DNA from 2 places in the Peribacillus sp. FSL K6-5616 genome. Region 1 is predicted to be linked to the other one. Evidence: predicted binding sites of a transcription regulator. Region 1 holds the regulator's gene; the other holds the start of a gene.
What was found. Region 1 encodes CtsR, which represses protease genes until heat stress. Its sites were predicted from a motif close to ATGGTCAATAAAGGTCAAACA; they were not measured.
Positions count from the first base shown of each region.

Region 2: the regulator CtsR is predicted to act here: its motif matches at 5,654-5,674, upstream of clpP (ATP-dependent Clp endopeptidase proteolytic subunit ClpP).

Region 1 is NZ_JBBOYT010000001.1:5,146,781-5,154,289, forward strand. It holds tRNA gene MHB45_RS25040 (tRNA-Leu) at 1-17, shown strand, start outside; tRNA gene MHB45_RS25045 (tRNA-Arg) at 27-103, shown strand; tRNA gene MHB45_RS25050 (tRNA-Pro) at 113-189, shown strand; tRNA gene MHB45_RS25055 (tRNA-Ala) at 199-274, shown strand; rRNA gene MHB45_RS25060 (16S ribosomal RNA) at 433-1,983, shown strand; rRNA gene MHB45_RS25065 (23S ribosomal RNA) at 2,160-5,092, shown strand; rRNA gene rrf (5S ribosomal RNA) at 5,157-5,272, shown strand; gene MHB45_RS25075 (CtsR family transcriptional regulator) at 5,645-6,106, shown strand; gene MHB45_RS25080 (UvrB/UvrC motif-containing protein) at 6,128-6,679, shown strand; gene MHB45_RS25085 (protein arginine kinase) at 6,676-7,509, shown strand, end outside.
Region 2 is NZ_JBBOYT010000001.1:4,699,486-4,706,994, forward strand. It holds gene MHB45_RS22870 (phosphoglycerate kinase) at 1-1,005, opposite strand, end outside; gene gap (type I glyceraldehyde-3-phosphate dehydrogenase) at 1,252-2,259, opposite strand; gene MHB45_RS22880 (sugar-binding transcriptional regulator) at 2,292-3,326, opposite strand; gene MHB45_RS22885 (glutaredoxin family protein) at 3,466-3,714, opposite strand; gene rpoN (RNA polymerase factor sigma-54) at 3,724-5,061, opposite strand; tRNA gene MHB45_RS22895 (tRNA-Arg) at 5,376-5,447, opposite strand; gene clpP (ATP-dependent Clp endopeptidase proteolytic subunit ClpP) at 5,737-6,342, shown strand; gene MHB45_RS22905 (HPr family phosphocarrier protein) at 6,443-6,700, opposite strand; gene whiA (DNA-binding protein WhiA) at 6,721-7,509, opposite strand, start outside.

The DNA.
Region 1 (7,509 bases):
TCCGGTCCTCGGCACCATCTTAATATGCGCCCGTAGCTCAATTGGATAGAGCATCTGACTACGAATCAGAAGGTTGTAGGTTCGACTCCCGCCGGGCGCACCATGTTTTTTTCGGGAAGTAGCTCAGCTTGGTAGAGCACTTGGTTTGGGACCAAGGGGTCGCAGGTTCGAATCCTGTCTTCCCGACCATTATTTTTTGGGGCCTTAGCTCAGCTGGGAGAGCGCCTGCCTTGCACGCAGGAGGTCAGCGGTTCGATCCCGCTAGGCTCCACCAAAAAAACTTGACAAGCCGATTTGGGTTTGTTATGATATGAAAGTTGATTCTTTAAGAAGAGTCAAATTGCTCTTTGAAAACTGAACAAAACAAAGCGCCAACGTTAAATTTTAAGTGAGCACACACTATCAAAAAAGCAAATGAGCAAGTCAAACATTTCTTCGGAGAGTTTGATCCTGGCTCAGGACGAACGCTGGCGGCGTGCCTAATACATGCAAGTCGAGCGAATCGATGGGAGCTTGCTCCCTGAGATTAGCGGCGGACGGGTGAGTAACACGTGGGCAACCTGCCTATAAGACTGGGATAACTTCGGGAAACCGGAGCTAATACCGGATACGTTCTTTTCTCGCATGAGAGAAGATGGAAAGACGGTTTACGCTGTCACTTATAGATGGGCCCGCGGCGCATTAGCTAGTTGGTGAGGTAATGGCTCACCAAGGCGACGATGCGTAGCCGACCTGAGAGGGTGATCGGCCACACTGGGACTGAGACACGGCCCAGACTCCTACGGGAGGCAGCAGTAGGGAATCTTCCGCAATGGACGAAAGTCTGACGGAGCAACGCCGCGTGAACGAAGAAGGCCTTCGGGTCGTAAAGTTCTGTTGTTAGGGAAGAACAAGTACCAGAGTAACTGCTGGTACCTTGACGGTACCTAACCAGAAAGCCACGGCTAACTACGTGCCAGCAGCCGCGGTAATACGTAGGTGGCAAGCGTTGTCCGGAATTATTGGGCGTAAAGCGCGCGCAGGTGGTTCCTTAAGTCTGATGTGAAAGCCCACGGCTCAACCGTGGAGGGTCATTGGAAACTGGGGAACTTGAGTGCAGAAGAGGAAAGTGGAATTCCAAGTGTAGCGGTGAAATGCGTAGAGATTTGGAGGAACACCAGTGGCGAAGGCGACTTTCTGGTCTGTAACTGACACTGAGGCGCGAAAGCGTGGGGAGCAAACAGGATTAGATACCCTGGTAGTCCACGCCGTAAACGATGAGTGCTAAGTGTTAGAGGGTTTCCGCCCTTTAGTGCTGCAGCTAACGCATTAAGCACTCCGCCTGGGGAGTACGGCCGCAAGGCTGAAACTCAAAGGAATTGACGGGGGCCCGCACAAGCGGTGGAGCATGTGGTTTAATTCGAAGCAACGCGAAGAACCTTACCAGGTCTTGACATCCTCTGACAACCCTAGAGATAGGGCTTTCCCCTTCGGGGGACAGAGTGACAGGTGGTGCATGGTTGTCGTCAGCTCGTGTCGTGAGATGTTGGGTTAAGTCCCGCAACGAGCGCAACCCTTGATCTTAGTTGCCAGCATTCAGTTGGGCACTCTAAGGTGACTGCCGGTGACAAACCGGAGGAAGGTGGGGATGACGTCAAATCATCATGCCCCTTATGACCTGGGCTACACACGTGCTACAATGGATGGTACAAAGGGCTGCAAACCTGCGAAGGTAAGCGAATCCCATAAAGCCATTCTCAGTTCGGATTGCAGGCTGCAACTCGCCTGCATGAAGCCGGAATCGCTAGTAATCGCGGATCAGCATGCCGCGGTGAATACGTTCCCGGGCCTTGTACACACCGCCCGTCACACCACGAGAGTTTGTAACACCCGAAGTCGGTGAGGTAACCTTCATGGAGCCAGCCGCCTAAGGTGGGACAGATGATTGGGGTGAAGTCGTAACAAGGTAGCCGTATCGGAAGGTGCGGCTGGATCACCTCCTTTCTAAGGATAATTACGAGAGCGCTTTTGTTTTGTTCAGTTTTGAATGAGTAATTCATTCAAATAGGAAAGACAGTCATCACGATGTGATGGATTCTTTCTGCTTTGTTCCTTGAAAACTAGATAATAGATAGAAGGCAATTAATTTTTTTCAAAGCATCTGTAAGATCTTTTTTAACGGTTAAGTTAGAAAGGGCGCACGGTGGATGCCTTGGCACTAGGAGCCGATGAAGGACGGGACTAACACCGATATGCTTCGGGGAGCTGTAAGTAAGCTTTGATCCGGAGATTTCCGAATGGGGAAACCCACTGTTCGTAATGGAACAGTATCTTTACCTGAATACATAGGGTACTGAAGGCAGACCCGGGGAACTGAAACATCTAAGTACCCGGAGGAAGAGAAAGCAAACGCGATTTCCTGAGTAGCGGCGAGCGAAACGGAATTAGCCCAAACCAAGAGGCTTGCCTCTTGGGGTTGTAGGACACTCAACATGGAGTTACAAAGGAACGGGGTAAATGAAGCGACCTGGAAAGGTCCGTCGAAGAAGGTAAAAACCCTGTAGTTGAAACTTCGTTCCCTCCTGAGTGGATCCTGAGTACGGCGGGACACGAGAAATCCCGTCGGAAGCAGGGAGGACCATCTCCCAAGGCTAAATACTCCCTAGTGACCGATAGTGAACCAGTACCGTGAGGGAAAGGTGAAAAGCACCCCGGAAGGGGAGTGAAATAGATCCTGAAACCGTGTGCCTACAAGTAGTCAAAGCCCGTTAATGGGTAATGGCGTGCCTTTTGTAGAATGAACCGGCGAGTTACGATTTCATGCGAGGTTAAGTTGATGAGACGGAGCCGCAGCGAAAGCGAGTCTGAATAGGGCGAATGAGTATGAGGTCGTAGACCCGAAACCAGGTGATCTACCCATGTCCAGGGTGAAGTTCAGGTAACACTGAATGGAGGCCCGAACCCACGCACGTTGAAAAGTGCGGGGATGAGGTGTGGGTAGCGGAGAAATTCCAATCGAACCTGGAGATAGCTGGTTCTCTCCGAAATAGCTTTAGGGCTAGCCTCAAGATGAGAGTATTGGAGGTAGAGCACTGATTGGACTAGGGGCCCCCAACGGGTTACCGAATTCAGTCAAACTCCGAATGCCAAATACTTATTCTTGGGAGTCAGACTGCGAGTGATAAGATCCGTAGTCGAAAGGGAAACAGCCCAGACCACCAGCTAAGGTCCCAAAGTATACGTTAAGTGGAAAAGGATGTGGAGTTGCTTAGACAACCAGGATGTTGGCTTAGAAGCAGCCACCATTTAAAGAGTGCGTAATAGCTCACTGGTCGAGTGACTCCGCGCCGAAAATGTACCGGGGCTAAACGTATCACCGAAGCTGTGGATTGACACCGTATGGTGTCGATGGTAGGAGAGCGTTCTAAGGGCGTTGAAGTCAGACCGGAAGGACTGGTGGAGCGCTTAGAAGTGAGAATGCCGGTATGAGTAGCGAAAGAAGGGTGAGAATCCCTTCCACCGAATGCCTAAGGTTTCCTGAGGAAGGCTCGTCCGCTCAGGGTTAGTCGGGACCTAAGCCGAGGCCGAAAGGCGTAGGCGATGGACAACAGGTTGATATTCCTGTACCACCTATACATCGTTTGAACGATGGGGGGACGCAGAAGGATAGGGTAAGCGCGCTGTTGGATATGCGCGTCCAAGCAGTTAGGCCGGAAACGAGGCAAATCCCGTTTCCATTAAGGCGGAGCTGTGATGGCGAGGGAAATATAGTACCGAAGTTCCTGATTCCACGCTGCCAAGAAAAGCCTCTAGTGAGATGTAAGGTGCCCGTACCGCAAACCGACACAGGTAGGCGAGGAGAGAATCCTAAGGTGTGCGAGAGAACTCTCGTTAAGGAACTCGGCAAAATGACCCCGTAACTTCGGGAGAAGGGGTGCTTTTTAGGGTGAATAGCCCAGAAAAGCCGCAGTGAATAGGCCCAGGCGACTGTTTAGCAAAAACACAGGTCTCTGCGAAGCCGCAAGGCGAAGTATAGGGGCTGACACCTGCCCGGTGCTGGAAGGTTAAGGGGAGAGGTTAGCGCAAGCGAAGCTTTGAACCGAAGCCCCAGTAAACGGCGGCCGTAACTATAACGGTCCTAAGGTAGCGAAATTCCTTGTCGGGTAAGTTCCGACCCGCACGAAAGGTGTAACGATCTGGGCACTGTCTCAACGAGAGACTCGGTGAAATTATAGTACCTGTGAAGATGCAGGTTACCCGCGACAGGACGGAAAGACCCCGTGGAGCTTTACTGCAGCCTGATATTGAATTTTGGTACAGCTTGTACAGGATAGGTAGGAGCCTGAGAAGCCGGAGCGCCAGCTTCGGTGGAGGCGTTGGTGGGATACTACCCTGGCTGTATTGAAATTCTAACCCGCGCCCCTTATCGGGGTGGGAGACAGTGTCAGGTGGGCAGTTTGACTGGGGCGGTCGCCTCCTAAAGAGTAACGGAGGCGCCCAAAGGTTCCCTCAGAATGGTTGGAAATCATTCGTAGAGTGTAAAGGCACAAGGGAGCTTGACTGCGAGACCTACAAGTCGAGCAGGGACGAAAGTCGGGCTTAGTGATCCGGTGGTTCCGCATGGAAGGGCCATCGCTCAACGGATAAAAGCTACCCCGGGGATAACAGGCTTATCTCCCCCAAGAGTCCACATCGACGGGGAGGTTTGGCACCTCGATGTCGGCTCATCGCATCCTGGGGCTGTAGTCGGTCCCAAGGGTTGGGCTGTTCGCCCATTAAAGCGGTACGCGAGCTGGGTTCAGAACGTCGTGAGACAGTTCGGTCCCTATCCGTCGCGGGCGCAGGAAATTTGAGAGGAGCTGTCCTTAGTACGAGAGGACCGGGATGGACGCACCGCTGGTGTACCAGTTGTCTTGCCAAAGGCATAGCTGGGTAGCTACGTGCGGACGGGATAAGTGCTGAAAGCATCTAAGCATGAAGCCCCCCTCAAGATGAGATTTCCCATGGCGCAAGCTAGTAAGATCCCTGAAAGATGATCAGGTTGATAGGTCAGAGGTGGAAGCATGGTGACATGTGGAGCTGACTGATACTAATAGATCGAGGACTTAACCAACGCTTTTTAAAAAATGAAATACCTTCTTATTATCTAGTTTTGAAGGAACAACGTTCCTTTTATGTTTGGTGGCGATAGCGAAGAGGTCACACCCGTTCCCATTCCGAACACGGCAGTTAAGCTCTTCAGCGCCGATGGTAGTTGGGGGTTTCCCCCTGTGAGAGTAGGACGCCGCCAAGCCATTTAAAAAGATCAGCCATCCGGCTGGTCTTTTTTGTGTATGTAAAAAAAATTTTCCCGTTTTCAGGGACAGCACGGGCTGGCCTTATTTGAATTGGTTGCCATATCATGAGGAGGAATGGATGAGCTGGGTAAATGGGGCAGAATTTAAGTGATGAAACCTTAAGCAGAAGAAAAATTTCAGGTTTTACATCCATTTATATAGGGTATTTATGTAAGATATTTCATCTTTTATGTTCAATGGGGTATGTAACTACATATAATTTGGAGAAAATGGATATTACAGAAAGAAAGTGCGTTTAAGTTGCAAAATGCATTATTCCTTGTATAATAATAGTCAAATATAGTCAAAGTCAGAATGGAGGAGGCTGAGTGAGAAACATATCTGATGTTATCGAAACTTATTTGAAGCAAGTACTTGAAATAAGTCAAAAAGATATCTTGGAGATTAAAAGAAGTGAAATAGCAGATAAATTTCAGTGTGTTCCTTCTCAAATCAATTACGTAATCAATACCAGGTTTACCATCGAGAGAGGTTATGTTGTAGAGAGTAAGCGTGGAGGCGGAGGTTATATACGCATCATGAAAGTGGAATCACAGGATTCCGTGCAACTTATCAACCAATTATTATCGCTTATTGGTTCCAGGGTAACTCAATCGATGGCTGAAGGAGTAATTTCACGACTGATGAATGAAGACGTCATTAATGAAAGAGAAGCAAAGATTATGATGAGCGTCATAGATAGATCGGTGATTTATATCGACCTGCCTGACCGCGATGAGCTTAGGGCAAGAATTTTAACTGCGATGCTTACGACTTTAAAATATAAATGAAACTGGCAGAGGTGATGAACGTTGATTTGCCAAGAATGTCATCAAAGGCCTGCTACCCTGCACTTCACCAAAATCATCAATGGAAAAAAGACTGAAGTCATGATTTGTGAGAAATGTGCTCAGGAAAAAGGTGAAATGTTCATGGAGGCAGGTGGACCTGGTTTTTCAATAAATAATTTATTAGCAGGATTGTTGAATATGGAGTCGAATATTCAACAGACAAAGGCAAATGCATTTCCGAAAACGGAAGAGAGGCGTTGCCCGAATTGTCATCGATCTTATAAAGAATTTGTCCATATTGGCAAGTTTGGCTGTGCCGAATGTTATAAAACGTTCAATGAACAGTTAAATCCCATTTTAAAGAGGGTTCATAGCGGCAATACAGCACACATAGGGAAAATTCCAAAAAGGATTGGCGGCGCCATATATCTTCGAAAACAAATTTTGGATTTGAAAGAAGTTTTAAAGGTCCACATTGATCAAGAGGAGTTTGAGAAAGCGGCAGAAGTAAGAGATAAGGTTCGTTCCCTTGAAAAAAGGTTTGAAGCACAAGAGGGAGGCGAGGAATTATGAGCTTGGAAAAGTTTGTAGAAAACGCCTTGAGTTCCTGGATGAGTGCCGAAGGGCCGGAAATCGATATTGTATTGAGTTCGCGGATTCGGCTGGCCAGGAATTTCAAAGACTTTACCTTCCCAACCTCCTTTTCGAACGAAGAAGCTAATAAAATCATTGAATTGGTCAAAAAAAGAATCGAAGAGGAAGTAACCCCGGAGATTGGAAAATTGGAGCTATTAGAGATTGACCAATTGCAGCCACTGGAAAAGCGCGTTCTGGTTGAAAAACATTTAATCAGTCCTCATTTAGTTGAAGATTCAGCGAAAAGCGCATGTCTCCTTTCGGAAAATGAAGAAATAAGTATCATGATAAACGAAGAGGACCATCTCCGTATTCAATGTTTAATGTCGGGGTTGCAGCTAAAGGAAACCTTAAAGATTGCAAATGTTCTTGACGATTGGATTGAAGAATCCATAGACTATGCATATGATGAAGAAAGAGGATACCTGACTAGTTGTCCGACTAATGTGGGAACAGGGTTAAGGGCTTCAGTCATGATGCATCTGCCGGGCCTGGTCCTTACACAGCAGATGAATAATATCATACCGGCTATCAACCAATTGGGGTTGGTGGTTCGAGGGATTTATGGAGAGGGCAGTCAAGCGTTGGGGAATATTTTTCAAATTTCCAATCAAATCACCCTTGGAAAATCGGAAAGGGATATCGTTGAAGATCTAACGAGTGTAGTGCAACAAATCATAGCCCAGGAACGGTCAGCGAGGGATGCATTAGCGAGGACTTCCCACATACAATTAGAAGATAGAATTTTCCGTTCATATGGGGTTTTG
Region 2 (7,509 bases), 450 kb from region 1:
AGCAACGGTTCTCGTTCCATTCGCAAATTTATCGAACTCGAATACACCCATTGGTCCATTCCAAATGACAAGCTTGGAACTTTTGATTACATCCGCAAATAATTCACTTGTTTTTGGTCCGATATCAAGAGCCATTTTATCATTTGGAATAGCATCGATATCGACATTATCCGTCTCTGCATCAGGTGAAAATTCAGCAGTTATGACTGCATCGATAGGCAAATGAAGTTTTACGCCTTTTTCTTTTGCACTTTCGATGAAAGATTTGGCCAATTCTATTTTGTCTTCTTCCAATAAAGAATTACCGATTTCATGACCTTGCGCTTTAATGAATGTGTAACCCAATCCACCACCAATGATCAAGTGATCGACTTTTTCCAAAAGGTTTTCGATAACGCCTATCTTATCCTTTACTTTTGCTCCGCCAATTATAGCTGTAAAAGGACGTTCTGGGTTGGATAGGGCTTTTCCAAGTACAGAAAGCTCTTTTTCCATCAGCAATCCAGCAACGGCTGGGAGATGGTGAGCTATTCCTTCAGTTGAAGCATGTGCACGGTGCGCAGCTCCGAATGCATCGTTAACATAAACATCAGCCAGTGCTGCAAATGACTTCGCCAATTCTTGATCGTTCTTCTCTTCTCCTGGATAGAAACGAACGTTTTCCAACAACAGGATCTCGCCATTTTGCATGTTATCAATGATGGATTGAACGGTCTCGCCGTATGCTTCTTCTGCCTTTTGCACATCTTTGCCGCTAAGTTCGCTTAGTCTTTCCGCAACAGGTGCTAAACGCAATTCTTCTACGACTTGTCCTTTAGGACGCCCAAGATGGCTGGCTAAGATGACTTTTGCGCCTTGTTCTGTCAAATAGGAAATCGTCGGCAGTGCAGCCTTGATTCTCGTATCATCCGAAATCTTTCCGTCCTGCATCGGCACGTTGAAATCAACACGGCAAAATACGCGTTTCCCCTTTAATTCAATATCTTTAATCGACTTTTTATTCATAATCCAAGAACCTCCTTAGATATTGTTATCATATTTTTGATTCTTTTAGCCAAAAAGGGAGAGGGTAAATTTCCCAACTCCCCTTTTCTCTTTTTCATTATAGTCGGTTTCCAGGAAATTATCCAAAAACAAGAAATGTAAACGCTTGACTGATTAATGACTTACTAATAATATCATCTTCTGCCAAGTTTTTTTAGGGCTGTGATAAAAAAAACCTCACCTTGGTGAGGTTTTTTATTATTCTAATTACAATCCTTTTTTAGCCAAATAGTCGATCAAATCAACAACACGGCTTGAATATCCTGTTTCATTATCATACCAAGATAATACTTTAACCATGTTTCCTTCCATTACCATTGTGGAAAGGGCATCGATTGTAGATGATGATGGGTTACCGTTATAGTCAGTTGATACTAGCGGAAGTTCGCTGTACTCAAGGATTCCTTTTAATTCACCTTCAGAAGCCTTTTTGAATGCTGCATTAACTTCTTCAACTGTTGTGTCTTTTTCAAGTTCTGCAACAAGGTCGACAACAGACACGTTTGGAGTAGGTACGCGCATTGCCATACCATTCAATTTCCCTTTAAGTTCAGGAAGGACAAGTGCAACAGCTTTTGCTGCCCCAGTTGTTGTAGGAATGATATTCTCGGCAGCTGCACGTGCACGACGGTAATCTTTATGAGGCAAATCAAGGATTTGCTGATCATTTGTATAAGAGTGAACAGTAGTCATCATACCGCGTTTGATTCCGAATTGTTCATGAAGCACTTTAGCAAATGGAGCTAAGCAGTTCGTTGTACAAGAAGCATTAGAGATTACATGGTGGTTTGCTGCATCATATTTGTCTTCGTTTACACCCATGACGATCGTGATATCTTCATCAGATGCAGGAGCAGAGATGATTACTTTTTTCGCGCCAGCTTCTAAATGCTTAGCTGCATCCGCACGTTTTGTGAAACGTCCTGTAGATTCCACAACTACTTCTACTCCCAGTTCACCCCATGCTAATTGTGCAGGATCACGTTCAGCCAATACTTTTACTTTGTGACCATCAACAACAAGGTAATCCCCATCAACTGCTACTTTTTCATTAAGAGATCCATGAATTGTATCGTATTGAAGAAGGTGCGCTAACATATTAGCATCCGTTAAGTCGTTAATAGCAACGATCTCTACCCCAGGATTACTCAATGCTGCACGAAATACATTACGTCCAATACGTCCAAAACCATTAATACCAACTTTTACTGCCATGAAAAATTCCTCCTTTTAAGTTCGCAAATATATTAAGGGGTGTAATTCCCCTGAATTAACTCTTGTGCCGCAGCTTCATCCGTGATCAAAACGGTTGATGAAGGTGCGCCTTTCATGTAGGAACGGATAGCCTTTGCTTTAGTTTTGCCACCTGCCACAGTTATCACTCGCTTTTCAGGGCTAAGATCATCTAACTGGATGCCGACTGTCAAAACTTTATGAACAACTTTGCCGTTTTCATCGTAATAATAACCGAATGCCTCTCCTACAGCATTTCCATCTAACAGCTTCTTTAACATTTCTGGCGAAGAATTTCTTCTCTCTGCCATCGCCATGGCATCACCGATTCCATGAATGATCATATCGGCAGACTTGATTTGGGAAATCACTTCTTTAATTGCAGGTTCCTTCTGAAATGATGCATAAACCTCACCGCTTAATTGATCGGGTACATATAACACTCTGTATGAGGCTTGAGCCTTCTGTGCCATTTTTTCGACAATCGTATTGGCCTGATTCTGCACCGCTTCACCAATTCCCCCGCGGGCTGGGACAAATGTCAATTTCCTGGATGCTTCATCAGGTGACAACGAATTAGCCACTTCGGCCATTGTCGATCCGCCAGTAACCGCAATGATATTCTTTGAGTTCCATTCTCGTTTCATACGGTTTGCACAAGCTTTGCCCAATTCTTTTTTCACCCATGGGGTTTCATCACAATTTCCTGAGACAATTATGACTTCATCCACTTGTAACAAATCCTGCAATTGCTTTTCCATTATGTCTATACCCATTACTTCACGCATTATTCCTTCTAACTTATCCAGGATTTCAATCCCTTCATCAGTCAGCGTCATGCCAGAGCTGAAGATGTTAACCAGGTTCTGACTTTTCAGAAAATCAACCTCGCCTCTAAGCGTCCGCTCTGTCAAATTAAGGCTCACGGACAGACTGCGCCTTCCAACCGGCTGCATCATTTTGATATAACGCAGGATATCATATCTTTTTTGCATAACCATAAGGAAATCGGGCAATAATTTTCTTTGTACCTCGAGTAATGTACGCATATTTAAAACTCCTAAAAAGTTAAGTTGGACATTTAACGTCCCGCGTAGTCATTTTCTGTCCCACTTAAAACAAAAAAATATTCCTGCTACATATTTTATTCTAGCAGGAACGGAATGTTTCTTCAAATGATTTGAAAAATTATTTTTCCAAAAGCCTATTTAGAGCTGATTTATCAACGTTTCCGAACTGAACGATTTCATCTTTCCATTCAACGACAGGGATTATCAGCCCGAATCTCCCAAGCAAATCATCATCGGTATGGATATCGATTTCCTTATAGCCTATGCCTGACTCCACTTTCACTTCTTCGAGTACCTGCTTGGCTTTATCACATAACGGGCATTTATCCCTACTATATAAAACAAACGCATTCGATTCCAAAACCACTCATCCTTTTCAATCATATCTTTTTCGTTTAGATGAAGAAGGGATCCCTAATTGTTCCCGGTACTTGGCAACGGTTCGGCGTGCCAGGATAATTCCATGCTCTTCTTTCAGCCGTTCCGCCAAGTCTTGATCCGAAAGCGGCTTTTGTTTATTTTCCCCATTGATGGCTGCCTGGAGGCTCTTTTTCGCCTGCATGCCCGACATATCCTCATCAAGGCCGACCGACTGTAAAGAAGTAGTGAAAAATATCCGCATCTCTATCGTGCCAAATGGTGTCTGTACGTACTTCCCTTTAACCGCCCGGCTTACTGTGGACTCATGTATGCCAAGTTCGTCTGCGATTTCTTTCATCGTCATCGGCTTCAAATAGTTCAGGCCATGATGAAAGCACGCCGGCTGTTTTTCGACGATGCACTGAATAACCTTCAATATCGTTTCTTTTCTCTGTTGGATTCCTCTGGAGATCCATTGGTATTCCTGCCACTTATCCTGGATAAACCGCTGAACTCCCTGATCCTTATGGCTCTTCATTCGGTTTAAATATCCTTTATCCACATTAAGATTGGGTGTGTTACCATCATAATTCCCGACAAGCAGCATGCCATCCCGAACTTCCACGACTACATCCGGCACTATATAAGAAGGTTTTTCCTGAAAAAAGAGTGATGCCGGACGCGGGTTCAACGTCTGGACATAATCAAAGACTTCTTGAATCTCCTTCAGAGTAACACCGATTTTCTTACTTAGGTCTTTCCAGCGCTTTTCAGCAAAATCGAGGAAATGGTTTTCTATGATCGATTCTGCCAGAAGATTCTCCCCTTCTGCTTTCACTTGAAGCAAAAGGCACTCTTGAAGATTCCTCGCTCCAATACCATGCGGTTCAAGTTCCTGTAAAATCGAGAGACTCTCTTCCAAAACGGCCGGAGATATGCCTGGGATGCATATATCATCCAGCTGAGTCCTTAAGTAACCGTTTTCATCAAGATTATGAATTAATAGAAGCATTGCCTTTTGCTGCTCACCGGAAAACTGCTGGTGATTCACCTGGGACATGATATGCTGTTCAAGCGATATGGTATCTTCACTGATCTGTTCAATCCAATAGTTGGCATCATACGTATTTTTAAGAGTCCGTTTACCTTTTTTGCGGTCAAAAGTTGGCTGAAATAAAGAAGATGTTGGCTGATCTATGGACAGTAATGGGTTCTCCACCATTTTATTTTCTAAAAAAGCCGATAGCTCCTGCGAGGAGTATTGCAGCAATGTAATAGCTTGCATGAGCTCCTGGGTCATTGCCATCTTTAATGTTTGCTGTTGAAAAAGTCCTGCTTTCATATTCATACTCATCGATTCATCCCTCCCCCACTCCATTTTACATTATCAGGAGAAAATTCTACACAAAAACCCATGAAAACGCTTACGATTTTTTTCTGAATAGTTTATTTGTTTTAAATACTATATGTTAGAAACGCAAATTTAACAACTACTTTTATTGAAAAATCACCATTTTTCAATAGTGTGGGCGAATATTTTCAAGACAGGACCGACATTACAGGATTCGATGGAATATTACGGAAAACGAGCAAATTCAGCAAAAATTTCAACTCTCCTAAAAATGACAAATAAAAAATCCCCCACTTTATTAAGCAGAAGATTGGTAATGCCCTCGGCAGGAATCGAACCTGCATTTCAAGCTTCGGAGGCTTGCGTTCTATCCGTTGCACTACGAGGGCGTAATAGAAAATATTTTTTCAACAGACTTCATTATATGATAGAATCCCCTCCTTTGCAAGGGTTATCAGGTTTAAAACTTTATCATTTGGGTATTATGGGTAATGTGGAAATTCATCCCTGTGCGGCATAATATATAAAATAATCTATCAGGAAGGAGCCTTAGCCAGAAAATTGTCGAACAAATTATCCATAATAGGGTTTGTTTTGTTTGACCTAAATTGACCAAAAAGTGTATCATACATACATAAAGAATTTAAATGATTCTCTTAATCGAAGGAGGAAATGAACATGAATTTAATTCCTACAGTTATCGAACAAACAAGTCGTGGGGAGCGTGCCTACGATATTTACTCCCGTTTATTAAAAGACCGGATCATTATGCTAGGAAGTGCAATTGACGATAATGTTTCCAACTCCATTGTTGCTCAATTACTATTTTTAGAAGCGGAAAATCCTGAAAAAGATATCACTCTATACATCAACAGCCCTGGCGGAAGCATCACTTCCGGTATGGCCATTTACGATACTATGCAATATATCAAACCTAATGTATCGACAGTATGCATCGGTATGGCCGCTTCCATGGGTGCTTTCCTATTGGCCGCTGGCGAAAAAGGCAAACGTTATGCGTTGCCAAACAGTGAAGTCATGATTCACCAACCACTTGGAGGAGCTCAAGGTCAAGCTACGGAAATTGAAATTGCTGCCCGCCGTATCCTTCACTTGAAAGATAAGCTGAACCAAATCTTGGCAGAACGTACGGGACAACCTATCGAAGTCCTTCAAAGAGATACGGAACGTGATAACTTCATGACTTCCGAAAGAGCTCTTGAATATGGCTTGATTGACAAAGTCATCACGCGCAGCGTTCTTGATGATAAAAACTCTAAGTAATCCTGCAACAAAAGAAAGGCTCCGGAGATCGCCATAAGCGACTTCCGGAGCCTTTTTTTCATGATAAAAGAAAAGGATGCACATTTAGGCACCCCCTTTTTTAACCCTCTTGCTGAACGAACTCTTCCAATGCTTCTAACGCTTCTTTTTCATCGCGTCCTTCGACGATTAACTTCACGCACACGCCAGAACTGATGGCTAGGCTCATTAATCCCATTATACTTTTTGCATTCACTTTCTTTCCTTCTTTTTCAAGAAAAACATCTGAATGAAAGCGGTTAGCTTCTTGTACAAAAAGAGCCGCCGGCCGAGCTTGCAAACCCGTTTTCAATTTTACCTCAACTTGTTTCTCCACCATCTTGATCTCCCCTGTTAGCTTTATTTTTTCGCAGCAATAGCCTCTCCCCCACGGAGCCTGTCAGCTATTTCATCAATCTTTCGCAATCGGTGATTAATCCCGGACTTACTGATGGTTCCCCCGGATACCATTTCCCCAAGTTCCTTTAAGGTTATATCCTGAAACGCTATCCTAAGCTCCGCAATTTCCCGAAGCTTATCCGGTAAAATGCCAAGTCCTACCGTATCCTCGATATAATGGATATTTTCAACCTGGCGCAATGATGCCCCGATCGTTTTGTTCAAATTGGCTGTTTCACAATTCACAAGCCGATTCACTGAATTACGCATATCACGGACAATCCGTACATCCTCGAACCTTAATAAAGCTGAATGGGCGCCAACTATACTTAAAAACTCGGCAATCTTTTCGGCTTCTTTCAAATAAATGATGTACCCCTTCTTGCGTTCAAGTGTCTTGGCCTTCAAGCCAAACTTATTCATTAGCTCACAAAGGGCATCATTGTGCTCTTTATAAAGTGAGAAAATCTCAAGGTGATAGGAAGACGTTTCCGGATTGTTAACCGAACCCCCTGCAAGAAATGCACCTCTTAGATAAGAACGCTTACAGCATTTCTTCCCAACAATAGTATCGGATATATCATGGAGAATTTCAAAGCCATCGCCTAAAATTTCCAAATCGGTTAAAACCCGCTGCCCTCCGGATGACATCCTGACAATATATACATTGTTCTTTTTAAGCTTCATCTTTTTACGGACCAACAGCTCGACCTGGACCTCATAACTTTTTTTCAGCAGCGTATAAATCCT